2 regions of the Aeromicrobium sp. 50.2.37 genome follow, and region 2 is predicted to be linked to the other one. Evidence: predicted binding sites of a transcription regulator. Region 2 holds the regulator's gene; the other holds the start of a gene.

Region 1 (7,836 bases), 320 kb from region 2:
GGACGAAGTGGGCGATGCGCGGGCCCAGGTCGCGCGCCGGGTTGATGGCGTAGCCCGTGGGACCGCCGAGGCTGGCGCCGATGCTGACGACGAGCAGCGCGACGGCCAGGGGGCCGAGCTCGGTGGGTGTCTTGCCGAACGCGATGATCACGAACACGAGGACGAAGGTGCCGATGATCTCGGTGATGAGGTTGGAGGACGTGCGCGCGATCTGCGGTGCGGTGCAGAAGACGCCGAGCTTGTCGTCCGGATCGCTCTCCGGGGCGTCGAACTGGTCGCGGTAGGCCAGCCAGCACAGCGTGGCGCCGAGGAAGGCGCCGAGCAGCTGGGCGGCGAGGTACACCAGCACCTTGACGGCGGTGTTGCCGCCGAGGTCGTCGCCGGACGCGACGAGACCCAGTGTCACGGCGGGGTTGATGTGCGCGCCGGACTTGTAGGCGACGTAGACGCCGGCGAACACCGCCAGGCCCCAGCCGAAGCTGACCATCAGGAAGCCGCCGGCGTTGCCGTTCGTCTTGGCCAGCGCGACGTTCGCGACGACGCCGCAGCCGAGCAGCAGGAGCGTGGCGGTGCCCATGACCTCGGGCAGGAAGATGTCTGTGAGCACGTGGTCCCCCCGGCCGACCCGACAGACTCGTAGCCCGCTCGGTGCGGACGTCCCCCGAGACGCCTCGGTCGGTGTGGGTCGAGCCTATCGTGACCCCCGTCACATCGCGGTGTGGGTGCGGCGTCGCCGGGACCGGGAGGATGTTCCAGGTCAGGGAGTCGAGCCGTCGGGTCGTGACCTCCGGGGTTGCGCGCTCGTTGGGGGTGATGACATCGATCGGGGGTCGCGAGGAGGTCGTCGTGCCCGTCCTGACCTTCGACATGCCTGCGGACTCCGGGGCGAGCCTGTGCGTGTCGACGCGACTGCTCGTGCGGGCCCCCGAGGTCGAGCTGTGCTGGCTCGAGGGTGACGAGGGCGTCCTGGTGCTGCGCCTGGAGTGCGACGAGAGCGACGTCGCGGTCCTTCGGCACCACGTGCTGACGGCTCACCCAGCAGTCGTGGACGCGGCGTCGCCGGGGGAGGGTCCTCCGGCACGTCCCGAGGCGCGGCGCGGCGTCGGTCGGCATCGGCGCTGACGTCGGCTGTAGACGCCTCGTCAGGCGGCGACGTACTCGAAGGCCCCCGTGGCTGGGTAGTGCTCGGCGAGCACGACGACGGGTTCGGTCCTCCTCGTCCAGGCGCGGGTGAAGGCGGTGCGTCCGGGCACGGCGCGTGTGGGCAGGTGCCATCGGGTGGTGCCGTCCTCGTCGTGGTCGACGGGGAGTGCTCCGCGGGTCTTGAGTCCGTGGTGGGGGCGACATCGTGGGTGGAGGTTGCCTGCGGTGGTGGGTCCGCGGTCTGGGTGGTCGGGGTCGAAGGGTTGCTGGTGGTCGAGGTCGCACGCTTCTGCTGGTTTGTCGCAGGTGGGGATGTCGCAGACGCCGTCGACGAGCTCGAGGGCGCGGCGGAGTGGGGCGGTGGGGAAGCGGCCGAGCTCGGTGACGTCGAGGATGCCGCCGGCCTCGTCGGTCAGGAGGCGACTGAACAGCGTGCCGGGCTGCGTGGCGAGCTCGCGGACCAGTGTGGGGTCGATGGCGTGCTGGCCGTCGCCGGTGACGGCGGGTTCGTCGTCCAGGCCCAGCAGGGTGGCCAGGGAGACGGTGATCCCGACGTGGAACCGGCCCCGGCCGGGGGCGTCCGCGGTGCGACCCAGGAGCCGGTCGGTCAGGACGTCGGCGCGGGCCTGGGACAACCGTCGGTCGTCGTCGGGGTCGTCGGCACGTTGCGCTTTGGCGGCCAGGGACAGCTTGCGCTCGATCAGCAGGGCGTCGTGGGTCGGGATGAACGCCTGGAGCAGGCTCATCCCGTCGTCCATCGCCGTGATGGTCACGTGGCGCTGGGCGGTCGCCTCGCGGCGGCGCCGTGCAACGTTCTCGGCCTCGACCCGTGCCACGAACCGGCGCAGCCAGCCCTTGAGCTGGGACAGCGTGTGGGTCGTGGCGTAGGGGACCACGGACTCGTCGAGCAGCTCCACCGACGCGACCTCGTGCAGGCGCCACCGGGCCGAGGCGATCGCGCGGGCCTTCGCCCGATCGAGCTCACCGTCGCTGTGGGCGGCCCACACCGTCGGCAGGCCCGCCGTGAGGGTCCTGGTCGTCGCGACCAGGTGCGCGACGAATCCCGACGCGACCTCGAGCTCGACCGCGACCTCCAGGATCGCGACCTGGCGGGCGTCCTCGGCCGAAGCAGCGCTCCGCCCGGCCGCGACCGCGTCGGACCGACGACCCTCCACGAACGCCAGCACCGTCGCAGCCTGCGCAGCCTCGGCCCGCCACAGCACCCGCGACGCATCCGTCGCGAGGCCGAGGAGAGAGTCCGTCGAGGTCATGTAACGAACATAGATTCGACGTCCGACACCGAGTTTCGCCGCGTTCGCCTCGGTGCCAAAAGCATCGGGGGGAGTGGAGCTACCCGTCCGCGCTTCTCAGGCTCACGTCGAGGCGGGTCATGAGTCGGGCGACCGGAGTGCGACCCGTCGGCGCCGGGGGATAGCGGCGCAGGATCGCCACGAGCGCGGGGGAGACGAGGCGTCGGGTGTCGTCGCCGCGGGAGTCGACTCAGGCGTCCTCGGCCGAGGTCGAGGCGCGCTGCTCCACGGCGATGAAGACCTTCACGCTGTCGTACGTCGCCACGTCCGTCGGTGCGAGACGCACGTCGGCCTCGCTGCGAGCCGCTAGACGTGTCGGCTCGCCGACAGGGGAGACCGTGAGAGCTTGTTGCGACTCCCCCTCGGCGGGGCGGTTCCAGGTGATCCCCACGAGGCGGACCACGTAGTCGCTTCTGCCGGGATTGCTCACCCTGGCCGTGCGAGCCTCGTACGGACGGTCGACCGGCTCTCCCTGGGCATCCAGGAAGTCGACCTCGGGATAGGCCGTCCCGGCGTCCTCGGCGGTGCGCATCCCTTCGACCGTGACCTCGACGTCCTCCACGTCGCCGGACCCGGGGCCCTCGAAACGCAGGATGTCGAGCACCTCGTAGTTCGCCGGCGCGACGACCAGACCTCGATCGCTTCCGAACACCGTGGTCACCGAGACATCGGTCATCGGCTCCGAGTCCGAGTCAAGTGCCACGAAGGACAGGGTCGGAGCTGCGGAGAGGGTCCTGGACGTGTTGGTGATCGTGAGCGTCTGGTCGATCGTTCCCTCGTCGGAGACGCCGGAGTAGGCGAACCGCAGGTCGACCGCATCGTCTGCGGGCTGGTTGGTGGAGCTCTCACTCGGGTCGTTCGACCCGGTGCAGCCGGCGAGGGCGAGCGACAGCAACGCGACGGTGATCGTTGTCCTGAACATCGTGCGACTCTAGAGGCCGGATCGTCCCTCGGCTCGCCTGGACGGAGCGAGCACGGCTTCGCTGGGTGGTTCGGGTGCGCCCGGGAGTGGAGGAGCGCACTTGACAGTTGACAGATGGGTTGTCACTTTTGCCAGGGTTCTGTCGTCCGAGTTCCCCGCAGTGACGTCTAGACCCCGACTCCGCGATTGTCAGATTGGTTGTCACGGATCGCTGGACCAGCGGGGTCTGGGTCAAGTTTGTCACTTAATTTGTCGCGTCTGGGCGCGTCCAGACGGAGGGTTGGGTTACGACCACCATTGAGGCGCTGATCCAACCGTGAATCGCCTAGCGAGGTGCCACTCGTCATGCTGGTCGGGAATGTCGCGTTCGCTGAACTCGCGAGGCGGTTCGACGGACAGGCGGCTGTCTAGCCGAGATGCTCGGGCACTGGCGTCGATAGGAAGCTGAAGATTGAGATCGATCTTCCGTGCTCGAAGGAGAGGGTCCCCCTCACCGGGGTCAAGTACGTGTTCCCCGCGAAGACGGAGTTCTCCCGGACCGCTGACTGCGACACTTGAAGTACTCGAACGCCACGGGACCTCTCGATGAACCTGCCCCGGCTTGGCGACATTCACAACATAGGGAGCGCGTTCGGTAGTGAACTGGAGAGCCATCACGTCGGCGTTGCCAGACACCAGTACCCGCAACCACGTCGGCTCGGGAGATGGACCGTCAAAGTGCTTTCGAACCGCATTCCACCAGTTCGCCGGTTCGACGCCCGAGGTACTTCCGATGCGCCGACGACGCTCGTCGAGGCCGATGACCCAGAGAATCGATTCACCGCCAGCAGCGTTCGCGTGGCCGGCGATACGGCGAGCAACATCATGATTAGCGGATGGCCATAGGGCCTTGAGTTCGATGCGGTCGTCTTCGACTTGTCGGCCCGCGATTACGGCTTCAACGATGGCACCGACGCGAGCCTCCAACATCTGCAACTCCATAACGGTCAGGTCTAGCAGATGAAGGACCCGGTGACTGGTGCCGCGTTTGGCGGCATAGTTCGCGTCCTGAGCCCTCGCGATGGCTCCTGGGCGTCGCTGCGCGCTAGTCCCAGCAGGGGGCACCGCTTACTCGATGCCCTTGACGCCGATGAAACGATCGATCGCATGGCCGTTTGCGACGCGCCCTGCCCCAGAGCGTGACGCGAGCGCGGTCTTCCGACATGCGCGGAGAGGAGAGCGGGCCGTACGCGCGGCGGTTCGCGTTGTGCGGAGCGCTGGCGCGGGCCGCTGCGACCGGAACAGAATCAAAGCTATGTCGCTTCGTTGACAAAAACTGTAAGTTGTCACACCATGGCAAGGGTGTGCTGATGTGCAGACAACTGGGCATCGCACTGTCAAACCCAATCTCGTGTTGGTGCGACCTGTCCTCTCGGAAGCTAGACGTCCGGGGGCGAGTGGCAGCAGCGACCTGGACCGCGGCGAAAGGACACCTGATGCCGAGCCTCCCGTCGGTGAGCGGCGTTCGCGTTGCTCCTGTCCGTCGACGAGGCTTGCGCGACGATGACCTGGCCTCGGTCACGTACTCATCCGTCACGGCCGTCGGGCCCATGAGCAGTGCGGAACACAGATGAGTCAGTCGCCGGCAGCCTTTCTCGACGCGACGGAGTTCCTCGATATCGAGCACGCAGCTGTCCGCGAGTTCACTGCAGCTTCGATCGAGGGCGCGAGAACCGACCGTGAGAAGTCGGTTCGCCTCTTCACCGCAGTCCGCGATCAGATTTGGTACGACCCCTACTCGGCGTCGGAAGACCCTGCTCACTACCGAGCGAGCTTCGTCCTAGAAGCAGGGCGTGCCTATTGCGTTCCGAAGGCGGTGCTGCTGACCGCGGTGTGCCGGGCCGCCGGGATCCCGGCTCGGCTTGGCTTCGCCGACGTCCGTAATCATCTGCAGACTGACTCGCTGCGCAGCCTCATGAGCGGGTCGGACTTGTTCGTCTATCACGGTTACAGTTCACTGTTCATCGACGGCAGGTGGGTCAAGGCGACGCCGGCGTTCAACACCGAGCTGTGCGCCCGATTCGGAGTTCCCCCGGTCGAGTTCGACGGCGAGCACGACGCGCTGATGCACGCCTTCACCGCCGATGGAACCCAGCACATGGAGTACGTCCAGGATCGCGGCGTCTTCGACGACCTGCCGCTGACCGACATCCTGACGGAGCTTCGTCGTTCCTACGGGTCGCTGATGGTCGCCTCCGCGGAGCGCGTGACGGATGAGTTCACCGATCCTCCAGCCACGAGCGCGTCGTCCGATGACAGTTCACGTCCTCTTGACTCGCCGGCAGATCGCCGATGAGCACGACCGCTGCCGGGTTGCTCGGCCACGACCGCCGCCGGGTCACTCGGCGCAAGGACCCCGCCACCCCATCCGTCATGCCCAGTCCGCGGCTCAGCTGAATGTGAGGCCCGCGGCACCTCTTCGCCGCGAAGCCTGAGCCGCCTCCTTCTGCCCCTGACCTACCGAGATCTGCCAAAGGACGTCACATGTCAGACACCGCGCTCATCCAGGACTACCCCCACCAGATGGGCGGCCACTGTGGCTCTGGTGCTCTGCGCGACCTGCTGCACTGGAACGGGCTGGGATGGGAGGGCCCGCCACGCGAGGGCCTGGTCTTTGCGCTCGGCGGTGCTCTGGGTTTGTCGTACGTGCGATCGAGTGGCCTGATGCCTCCGGTCTACCTGGTGGGTCGGGGCTCAGACTTCGAGGTCGATCTCCCCGTGCGCCTGGGAGGGAAGGTCAAGGTCCTGACGACGGACGATCCCGAGGAGGGATGGACGTGGGTCCGCGACGAGGTCGACGCCGGCCGTCCCAGTCTTGTCTGGGGTGACATCGCCGAGCTCCCGTACCTGCGGGTCAAGCTCCAGATGAGCCGTCACGACATCGTGGTGATCGGCTACGACGAACGCCAGCGCGTGGCGTATGTGGTGGACAACGACCGGGCCGACGTTCAAGAAGTCCCACTCGAGGCCCTGGCGCGTGCGCGGTCGTCGAAGTCCTTCCCTGAGCCGACGCGCCACTGCACGTACCGGATCACTTGGCCTGAAGTGCTGCCCGAGCTTTCGGAGGTCGCGGCCGAAGCGTTCCAGCAGTCCGCATCGCGGATGAGCCACCCGTCGGGTCCGGGGATCATCGATCTCGCGGCGGCAGGCCACGGCGCCGAAGGCCTCGCCGGGGTGGCGCTGCTGGCCTCCGATGTGCAGACCTGGGTCGACCTTCCGGCCGACGAGCTCGAGGTGCTGCTGTTCAGCCTGAGCGCGTTCGTCGAGAAGGCCGGGACCGGGGGCGGACTGTTCCGCCGCTTGCTCGCCGACGGTTGTGAGGACGTCGCCCGATTGACCGGAGACGCTGCAACCGCTGACCTTGCCGAAGCGGCCAGCCGGTGCGCGCAGGCGTGGACGCAGACTGCGCGCGCCGCAGTGCAGCGCGACGTCGACACCCGAGCTCGCGCCGAGGCGGTCGCCGAGGCAGCCAGCGCCTTGCCCGACCTCGAGGCGAAGGTGGTCGAGTCACTGGAAGCGGCCGCCGAATCCTTGGCGGCTGCGGATCGTTGAGTGTTGAGGTGACAGGCGAGATGGACGTGCGGCGCCCTGGTGGCAGTGACCCGACCCTGAGTAGCGACGCTGAGATCCGAAGAGCGGACGCGGAGCTCTTCGCGCAGTGGACATCCCATCTCGCAGCTCAGGAGGCCGTGGCTATCGGCCAGACGCTGCCTCCTCATTCGCAGGAATGCGTCGGGTGCGGACCAGCCAATCCTGCAGGTCTCGGCCTGCAGGTGGTGCGCACGGCGGACGGGGTTGAGGCGGTCCACAGCTTTTCTGACGCTCACGTCGGTGCACCTGGCATCGCCCACGGAGGCGCTGTCGCGCTCGCTTTCGACGACCTGTTCGGCTTCACCCTCTACACCGTCGGTGCACTTGCAGTCACCCGCAGCATCACGGTCGAGTACCAGGCGCCTTTCCGTCTCCACCACCCGTACACGTTCCGCGCGCAGTTGAGAGAGCGGAACGGTCGACGGCTTCTCCTGCACGCTGAAGCGTGGGACAACGTTGGACGTATGGCGGGTTCGGCCACGGCGACCTTCGTGGTGGTCGGTGCTGGTCACTTCGCCTCAGGCGGGCAGCGGCCTGACGGAGAAGTCGATTAACGCCGGCCGGGCTGTGGTGACTCGATCGTTCGGTCCACGGTTCCCTCCGCGGTGGGGTGCAGCGTGGTGGACCGCGTTCCTGGTCTGTAAGCCCGTGCTACTGGTGGTGCGTCGTCGGGACTGGCGCGGCCTCGACAACATCCCCCAAGAGGGAGGCGTGGTGCTCGCCGTCAATCACGTCTCGGAACTCGATCCGTTGCTCGTGGCTGAAGCGGTGCTCGCCACGGGACGGACTCCGGCTTTCCTGGCCAAGAGCAGCTTGTTCGACAGCGCGATC
Region 2 (7,836 bases):
CCTTGGTCTCGACGAACTCGACGATGTCGGGGTGGTCGATGTCGAGCACGACCATCTTGGCCGCACGACGCGTGGCGCCACCGGACTTGATGGTGCCGGCGGACGCGTCGGCGCCGCGCATGAAGGAGACGGGACCCGACGCGGTGCCGCCGGAGGAGCGCAGCAGCTCCTTGGACGAGCGGATGCGCGACAGGTTGAGGCCGGCACCGGAGCCGCCCTTGAAGATCAGGCCCTCCTCGCGGTACCAGTTGAGGATCGAGTCCATCGAGTCGTCGACGGCGAGGATGAAGCAGGCGCTGACCTGCTGCGGGCTCGACGTGCCGACGTTGAACCACACGGGGCTGTTGAAGCTGAACACCTGGAGCAGCAGCATGTGCGTCAGCTCGTGCTCGAACACCTCGGCGTCGGCGTCGGTGGCGAAGTAGCCGTGCTCCTTGCCGGCCGCGGTGTAGGTGAGCACCACGCGGTCGAGCAGCTGGCGCAGGCTCTGCTCACGCTCGGGCGAGCCCACGGCGCCGCGGAAGTACTTGGTGGTGACGATCGTGGAGGCGTTGACGCTCCAGAAGTCGGGGAACTCCACACCGCGCTGCTCGAAGACGGTCTCGCCGGTCTTCCAGTTGGTCTGCACGACGTCGCGACGCTCCCACGTCACGGCGTCGTACGGGTGCACGCCCTCGGTCGTGTACACGCGCTGGATGCTCAGGCCCTTGCCGGCCTTGCTCCCACGCGTCTTGCCGGACTGTGCCCGGCCCGTCGATCCGTCGACCGTCTCCGTCATGTCGTGCTCCTGTGTCGCTGCTGGTGTGTGAAAGGTCGTGCGTCCCGCCCCGTGGCACGGGACGAGGTCGTTCAGGGTGCCGGTGCCGCCCGTGGGCGGCGGGTGGTCAGGGCTGCTGTCGTGCGGTGTGCTCGGCCAGCTCGCCATCGGCGGCGCGGGCCATGAGGACGGCGATCTCGGCGGCGAAGTCGTCCACCGAGTCGAACGCCTTGTAGACGCTCGCGAAGCGCAGGTACGCGACCTCGTCGAGGCTCTTGAGCGGGTCGAGGATGGCCAGGCCGACCTCGTGGGCCGCGATCTCGGCCGCACCGCTCTCGCGCAGTGCGTCCTCGACCTGCTGGCCGAGGCGTGCGAGGTCGTCGTCGGAGACCGGTCGGCCCTTGCAGGCCTTGCGAACGCCGGAGACGGCCTTGTCGCGGTTGAAGGGCTCGGTGGCCCCCGACCGCTTGAGGACCGTCAGCTGCATCTGCTCGATGGTCGTGAAGCGCTTCTCGCACGCTCCGCAGACCCGACGACGCCGGATGGCGCCGCCCTCCTCGGCCACCCGGGAGTCGAGCACGCGGGTGTCGGGGTTCTTGCAGAACGGACAGTGCACGACGCTCTCCTCTCGGGCTGGTTCTTCTCGGGATCTGGGGACAACCTGGGGATGCAGAGGTGGATGACCCGGGATTCCTGTGAATAAGTCCCCCGTCCCTGTGGGACTAGATGTGGAGAACTACATCGGTGTAATCACTAGATGTAGTGGCTACCGTACGCCTGCGCACCAGGTCATGCAAGCAAGTCTGACGAGTTGGTCCGACAAATCTGAGAGCTCTGCGTTTGTGCAGGTCAGAGGCTCACGAGTCACACCAGCCACACCTGTCGCGGCGTGTCACGTGTCCCGGAGACCCGCGTCGACACCTTCCATCTGCACCCAGCCGGCGCAATGCTGCGGCCCTCTTCCACTTCGGAAGAGATCGGAGGAGGATGCGCTCATGACCATGCGACTGAACCCCTACCTGAACTTCCGCGACGAGTCCCGCGAGGCGCTCGAGTTCTACCAGTCCGTCTTCGGCGGGACGATCGACGCGATGACCTTCGGCGAGGCCGGCATGAGTGACGACCCGGCCGTGGCCGACCGGATGATGCACGGCCACCTCGTCACCGACGCCGGCTTCGACCTGATGGCCTCCGACACTCCCCCGGGTGGCGACCAGCCGTCGATGGGCACCGCCATCAACGTCACCCTCAACGGCGACGACCCCCGCATCCGCGACTACTGGGCCGGGCTCAGCGAGGGCGCCGAGATCGTGGCGCCGCTCGAGCGTGCGCCGTGGGGCGACGAGTTTGGCCTCCTGAACGACCGCTTCGGCGTGGCGTGGCTGGTCAACCTCGCCGCGAGCCAGTAGCAGCCGGCCCGGTTCCTCACACGGGGCGCGGCACCGCCACGCCCAGGTGGTCCAGCGCGGCGTCCACGAGCGCGAAGGCCGCAAGCCGGCTGCGCGTCGCGTTGGCGAGTGCCTGGCGCTTCAGCTCACCGGGCTCGGACCCGCTCACCCGCACGAGGTCGGCGCTCTCGTCGACCCAGCGACTGAACGTCTCCGGGGTGACCTCGGGGTGGAACTGCCACGCGATCAGGCGAGCGCCGAAGGCCTCGTCGACGAAGCACTGCGGGCCGAACCACGAGCTGCCGATCACCCGCGACGTGGGTGGCGGGCTCAGCACGTCCTGGTGGAACTGGCCCCATGGCCCCTCGGGGCAGAGGACCTCGTCGAGCGTGTCGACGCGACGCCAGCCGATCTCGGCGCCGTCGCCGCGGTACGACGTGCCACCGAGGGCGCGGGCCACGAGCTGGGCTCCGTAGCAGATGGCCATCACGGGGACGCCTGACCCGAGCGCCACCCGCACGACGTCGGACTCCGCCTCCACGACGCCGGCCCAGCGGGGCTCGTGCGCCGAGCGCTCCGACCCGAGGCTGAGGACCAGGTCGACCCCGGTCGCCGACCACGGGGCGTCGATGGTGTCGCGGTCGATCCAGGTCAGCTCGGCGCCGTGCTCACGCAGCCGCTCGGTGACGTAGCCGCCGGAGCGGTCGGTGTCGTCGGCCAGCACATGGACCTGCAGAGGGCGGTCCGCCGGCGGCGAGCCCGGATCGGTGGAGGCGTCGTTCATGCCTCCATGGTGCCGGACGGCCGCATCACTCGTAGACGGGCACCGCGAGGTCGGAACCGAGCTGCAGCGCGCCGGCGCTCGGCAGCGAGTTCATGCGCATGATGTCGTCGACCGTGTCGCGCACGTCGCCCTCGGGATTGGCGTCGGCCGCGATCTGCCAGAGGGTCTGCCCCTCCTGCACGGTGACGACCGTGGTGGCCGGGACGGCGCCGGCCTCCGACGTGGCGACGGTGGACGAGCCGAGCGCGACGACCGTGACCGCCAGCGCCGCGATGACGGCGAGCAGGAGCACGAGGCGGCCCCGGCGGGTCAGCCGGACGGCGGCAGGCTCGGCGGTGCGGCGCGGTGCCGAGGTGACCCCGCGGGAGAACGACGGGGCGAAGCGGCTGGTCTCGTAGACGGTGATGGTGCTCATGGTGACCTCCGGGGAAGGGAGAGGGTCGAGTGGTCTGGTGTGTCGATCGAGCACCTGTCGATGTCATTCGAACGTCGATGCTCCGGGGGCGGTGGTGCTCCGCGGATCCGACGAACAGATGTTCGATCGAACACGTGTACGACAGTAGGGGAAGGTGCCGACAAAAGCAGCCCCCTTTCGAACAGGAATCCGAACAGGCGGCTCGATCGCCTGCAATTCCAGCGAAAGAATCCTCGACACGGTGTTCGACTGTGACGCGTCGCACTCGCCTGGCGGCGCCCTGGGCACCGTCACGGGGCGAGCAAGCGCGGCGTTCGAACGCGCGACACGCTGTCGAACATGTGTTTGTAAACGTCCTCGCAGAGGTCTAGCGTGGTGACCATGAGCGACGACAGCACCCTCGACCCCTCCTCCGACGCGCCGCGTCGGGGCCGCCCGAAGGGTTCACGCAACTCCGTGCGTGAGCTGCCCGACGGTCCCGTCGACGAAATGACCGGCCTCACCGGCCGGCAGCAGAAGATCCTGCACTTCATGCGCGACCAGATCGAGCAGCGCGGCTACCCGCCCAGCATGCGCGAGATCGGTGGCGCGGTCGGCCTGGCCAGCACCTCCTCGGTCGCCCACCAGCTGCGGGTCCTCGAGCGTCTCGGCTACGTCAAGCGCGACCCCAACCGCCCGCGCGCGATCGAGATCTTCCTGCCCGAGGTGGTCAAGGCACGGCGCACGCTCAGCTCGGCCGACGACTCCGAGGTCGACGAGACGGGTTTCGGCGACCAGCGCCCCGAGGCCACCTACGTGCCCATGCTCGGTCGCATCGCCGCAGGCGGTCCGATCCTGGCCGAGGAGCAGGTCGAGGAGATCTTCCCGCTCCCCCGCTCCCTCGTCGGTGACGGCACGCTGTTCCTGCTCGAGGTGCGCGGCGACTCCATGGTCGACGCGGCGATCTGCGACGGCGACTACGTGGTCGTCCGCCAGCAGCCGGTCGCCGAGAACGGTGAGATCGTCGCGGCCATGCTCGACGGCGAGGCCACGGTCAAGACGTTCCAGCGCAAGGACGGCCAGATCTGGCTGCTGCCGCACAACGACGACTACTCCCCCATCGACGGCAACCACGCCACGATCCTGGGCAAGGTCACCACGGTGCTGCGCCGCCTCTGACTCCCGTCGACCGCTCACGGATACGACTCGAAGGGCCCCCTCCCAGGCGGGAGGGGGCCCTTCGATGTGGCCGTATGTATCAGCCCTTGAACTTCAGAGTGCCCACGCTGTAGTTCTTGCCGGCGGTGACCCTCTTGGTCTTGGTCCCATCGAAGGTGCGCCCGATGCCGCGCCAGGAATCGAGGTTGACGCCGATGCGGTAGTTCCCCGACGCGAGACCGCGGATGACGAACTTCCCGGAGGAGCCCGTGTATGCGGACCGCATGACAAGTGTGCCCTGGGTCGAGTAGACCGAGACAAGGAGCTCCTTGTTGCTCTTGCCCCCGGCGCGGGTGACCTTGCCCGAGATCGTGGCCCCCTTCGACGTCTTGGAGATGTTCGACGTCACCGAGCGGTCGGGGAAATTCACGGTCACGGCGCTGCCCGTGCCGGTGTGGCGGCACGCGTCCCGGTACATCCAGCCCTTGTACCCCGAGGGAGGGTTCTTCCCGGCGCGCGGGAAGCCCTTCTCGATGGACTTCGCGTACTCGGCCTTCGCGCCGTTGACTGTCTTCCACTTCTCGTGACCCCGCTCGAGGCCCTTGTGGTACAGGTAGTTGTCCTTGTAGATGCTCGGGTACCACGACGAGCACTGGGTGGTCCGTCCCACCTCCACGACGTAGCGACCCGGGCGAAGCCCGTCGAAGGCCTTCGTACCGTTGGAGTCCACGAAGCCGGAGGCCACGATCGGCTGGTCCAGCACCTTGGTACCGGGCACGTACTCGCGCACCGTGGACCACTTGTCCCATCCGTTGAAGCCCGAGTAGGTCGGGTCGGTGTCGAAGGTCAGCGTGTTCTTGTTCTGGTCCAGGTTCGCCGAGACCGTCGCCATCAGGTCGGCGTCGCGCCCGGCGACGAGGTCATCGTCCTTCGAGCTTGCCGTGTAGCGGGTGGCTGCATGGCAGTTGGCGTACTGGCCCGAAGCGCCGACCACGCCCTTGCGCTGCCCCCCGCCGGGGAGGTACTCCACTAGGTAGCCGGTCGACCCGCCCGAGGTGCGCGGCACGAATCGAGCGGTGTAGCTGCCGCCTGACGCGCGGGTACTGGCGAACTCGTTCGCGCAGTAGGGCACGTCGAGGGCGCGCAGATCCGACGCGCGAGTCGGACGCGAAGACGGAGGCGCGATGACCCGGACCTGCGCCGTGGCAGCCGCGGAGCCGGAGAGCACGCCGGTGACGGATCCGTAGCGGAAGTTGGCCGTGAAGTCGCCGTACTTGCCGACAGTGGCGGTTGACCCTTCCCGGACGCGGCCGCCGCCCCCATAGGTGCGACCAGTGCCGGAAGCGTCCCCCCGCCAGAACCACTCGCGCGTCTCGCCGGCGACGGTAGCTCGGATGCTGAGCCGGTACGGGGCGGACGACTTGTTGTTCGTGCCCAGCGCGATCGGCATCGAGTACCGCCGCTGCTCATCCGGTCGCACCGTCTGCGCGCGGCGCCAGGTCAGTCCGTTGTTGACCCACCGCGTGACCGCAAGGTCTGAGACACCGTCGGCAGGACCGGTGACCGCACCCTGAAGCATCCGAGTGCGCTGTCGACGCTCGAGCCGCAGCGGGCGTTCAAGCGCAGAAGCGCCGCTCCGGTACACCTTGATCGTCCGGTCGAAGGTCGTGCCGTCCGATCCGGGAGTGCCGCCCAAGCCGGTCGGAGCCGGGTTGTCGGGGTGCTTCAGCCAGTAGACCTTCAGATAACCGGTCTTGCCCGCGGGGATCGAGTAGGACCACGTCCGGAAGCTCGGCTGCTGCCCCAGGATCACTGCGGAGCCCTTGCAGGTGCGCGACCCGTTGCATTTGGCCGACACGTAGACGGGGTAGTGACCGGTGGAGTCCGTGCTCGATTCCACTGCGGCATACGTTCCCGTCACCGTGAGCCCAGACGACGCCTGGGCCGGTGCGCCGAAGGTCACCGCCACCAGACAAGACAGGACCAGGCTGGTCAGGACGGCAAGCGCGACTCGATGCACGAGAGTTCCCCCGAGAGATGACGACACGACCGCCTCACCCTAACAAGGATGAGGCGGTCGAAGCGAAGTGCGCGTATCGGCCCCGATGGTCGAGCTCACGAGCGGAAGTTCAGCGTGCCCACCGAGTAGCTGCGACCCGCAGTGACCGTCTTGCTCTGAGCGCCCTTGTGCGTGCGTCCGATGCCGCGCCACGAGTCAGCGTTGACGACGATCTTGTACTTGCCGGACGCCAGACCGCGGATCGTAAAGCGACCGGACCGGTCGGAGTACGCCGAACGGAGGACGCGTGTGCCGTCGGAGGCATAGGCCGTCACGAGGATCTCCTTGTTCGACTTGCCGCCCACGCGGGTGATGCGGCCGGAGATCGTCGCACCCTTGGACAGGCTCATGGAGGCCCGCCCGGGCAAGTTGCCGACGTCGACGACCTTCTGCGCACCCGACGTGACGGTGGTGCACACCGGACGGTACATCCAGCCCTTGTAGCCCTTGCCGGGGCTCTTCGGAACATAGCCGTTTTCCCGAGAGATCACATTGTACGGGCGGGAGCCGTACTTGCCCTTGATGGTCTTCCAGCGCTCGGACTGGCGCTCCAGACCCTTGTGGTAGAGGTAGTTGTCGGTATAGATGCTCTGGAACCAGCCCGAGCAACTGGTGCGGCGGCCGGCCTCGAAGACGTACTTGCCCGGTCGCAAGCCGGTGAACGTGACTTTTTTGTCGGTGCCTGCCCGCTTGGCCGCAACCATCGGCGAGTCGAGGGCCTTGCGACCCGGCGCGTACTCGCGCAGCGTCACCCACCGATCATTGCCGTTGAGTCCGAAGGATGACGTCAGGGAGACGTCGAGCTCGGTCTCATCCTGGTCGATGGTCACGGCGGGGACGGTCTTCGTGGACGCGTCGCCGAAGCCCAGGAGCCGAGATGAGCCGCCGACATAACCCGTGGCCTTGTGACAACTGTCGACGACGTCGCCGCCGTCGACGATCACGGCGCCACGCTTGGATCCGATGGGCTCGAAGGCCACCATGAAGCTCTTGGTGCCGCCATCGGGGCGCGGAACGAACCGCACCTGGTACGTGCCTCCGGAGACCTGGTCATCGCCGAACTCGTTGCCGCAGAAGGGGACGTCGAGGCTCCGGAGATCCGAGGCGCGCGTGTACTTGACGGCGCTCGGGGACACGATGCGGACCTCGGCCTTGTTGGCGCCGGTGCCGGTGAGCGACCCCGTGACCGTGCCGTAGGCGAAGTTCGCCGTGAAGTTGTCACCCTTCTGGACGCGCACGACGCCGGACTCGCGGATCGTGCGCCCGCCGCCCGTGAACGCGCCGGTGCCGAAGGTG

The links. The regulator LexA, encoded in region 2, represses DNA repair genes until DNA is damaged. The targets are predictions, from matches to a motif close to TCGAACANNTGTTCGA.
Region 1: NUV38_RS01550 (HNH endonuclease signature motif containing protein) is a predicted target of LexA. The motif match lies at 2,418-2,433, and genes of this name have one in related genera.

What each region holds. Positions count from the first base shown of each region.
Region 1 is NZ_JANLGG010000001.1:342,355-350,190, reverse strand. Features, by position in the region: gene NUV38_RS01560 (MIP/aquaporin family protein) at 1-607, opposite strand, end outside; gene NUV38_RS01555 (hypothetical protein) at 847-1,122, shown strand; gene NUV38_RS01550 (HNH endonuclease signature motif containing protein) at 1,143-2,414, opposite strand; gene NUV38_RS01545 (hypothetical protein) at 2,644-3,375, opposite strand; gene NUV38_RS01540 (transglutaminase family protein) at 4,985-5,710, shown strand; gene NUV38_RS01535 (BtrH N-terminal domain-containing protein) at 5,899-6,966, shown strand; gene NUV38_RS01530 (PaaI family thioesterase) at 7,104-7,559, shown strand; gene NUV38_RS01525 (1-acyl-sn-glycerol-3-phosphate acyltransferase) at 7,654-7,836, shown strand, end outside.
Region 2 is NZ_JANLGG010000001.1:20,950-28,785, reverse strand. Features, by position in the region: gene NUV38_RS00130 (vitamin B12-dependent ribonucleotide reductase) at 1-778, opposite strand, end outside; gene nrdR (transcriptional regulator NrdR) at 885-1,373, opposite strand; gene NUV38_RS00120 (VOC family protein) at 1,753-2,166, shown strand; gene NUV38_RS00115 (type 1 glutamine amidotransferase) at 2,183-2,929, opposite strand; gene NUV38_RS00110 (LysM domain-containing protein) at 2,955-3,344, opposite strand; gene lexA (transcriptional repressor LexA) at 3,726-4,502, shown strand; gene NUV38_RS00100 (carboxypeptidase-like regulatory domain-containing protein) at 4,582-6,381, opposite strand; gene NUV38_RS00095 (carboxypeptidase-like regulatory domain-containing protein) at 6,597-7,836, opposite strand, start outside.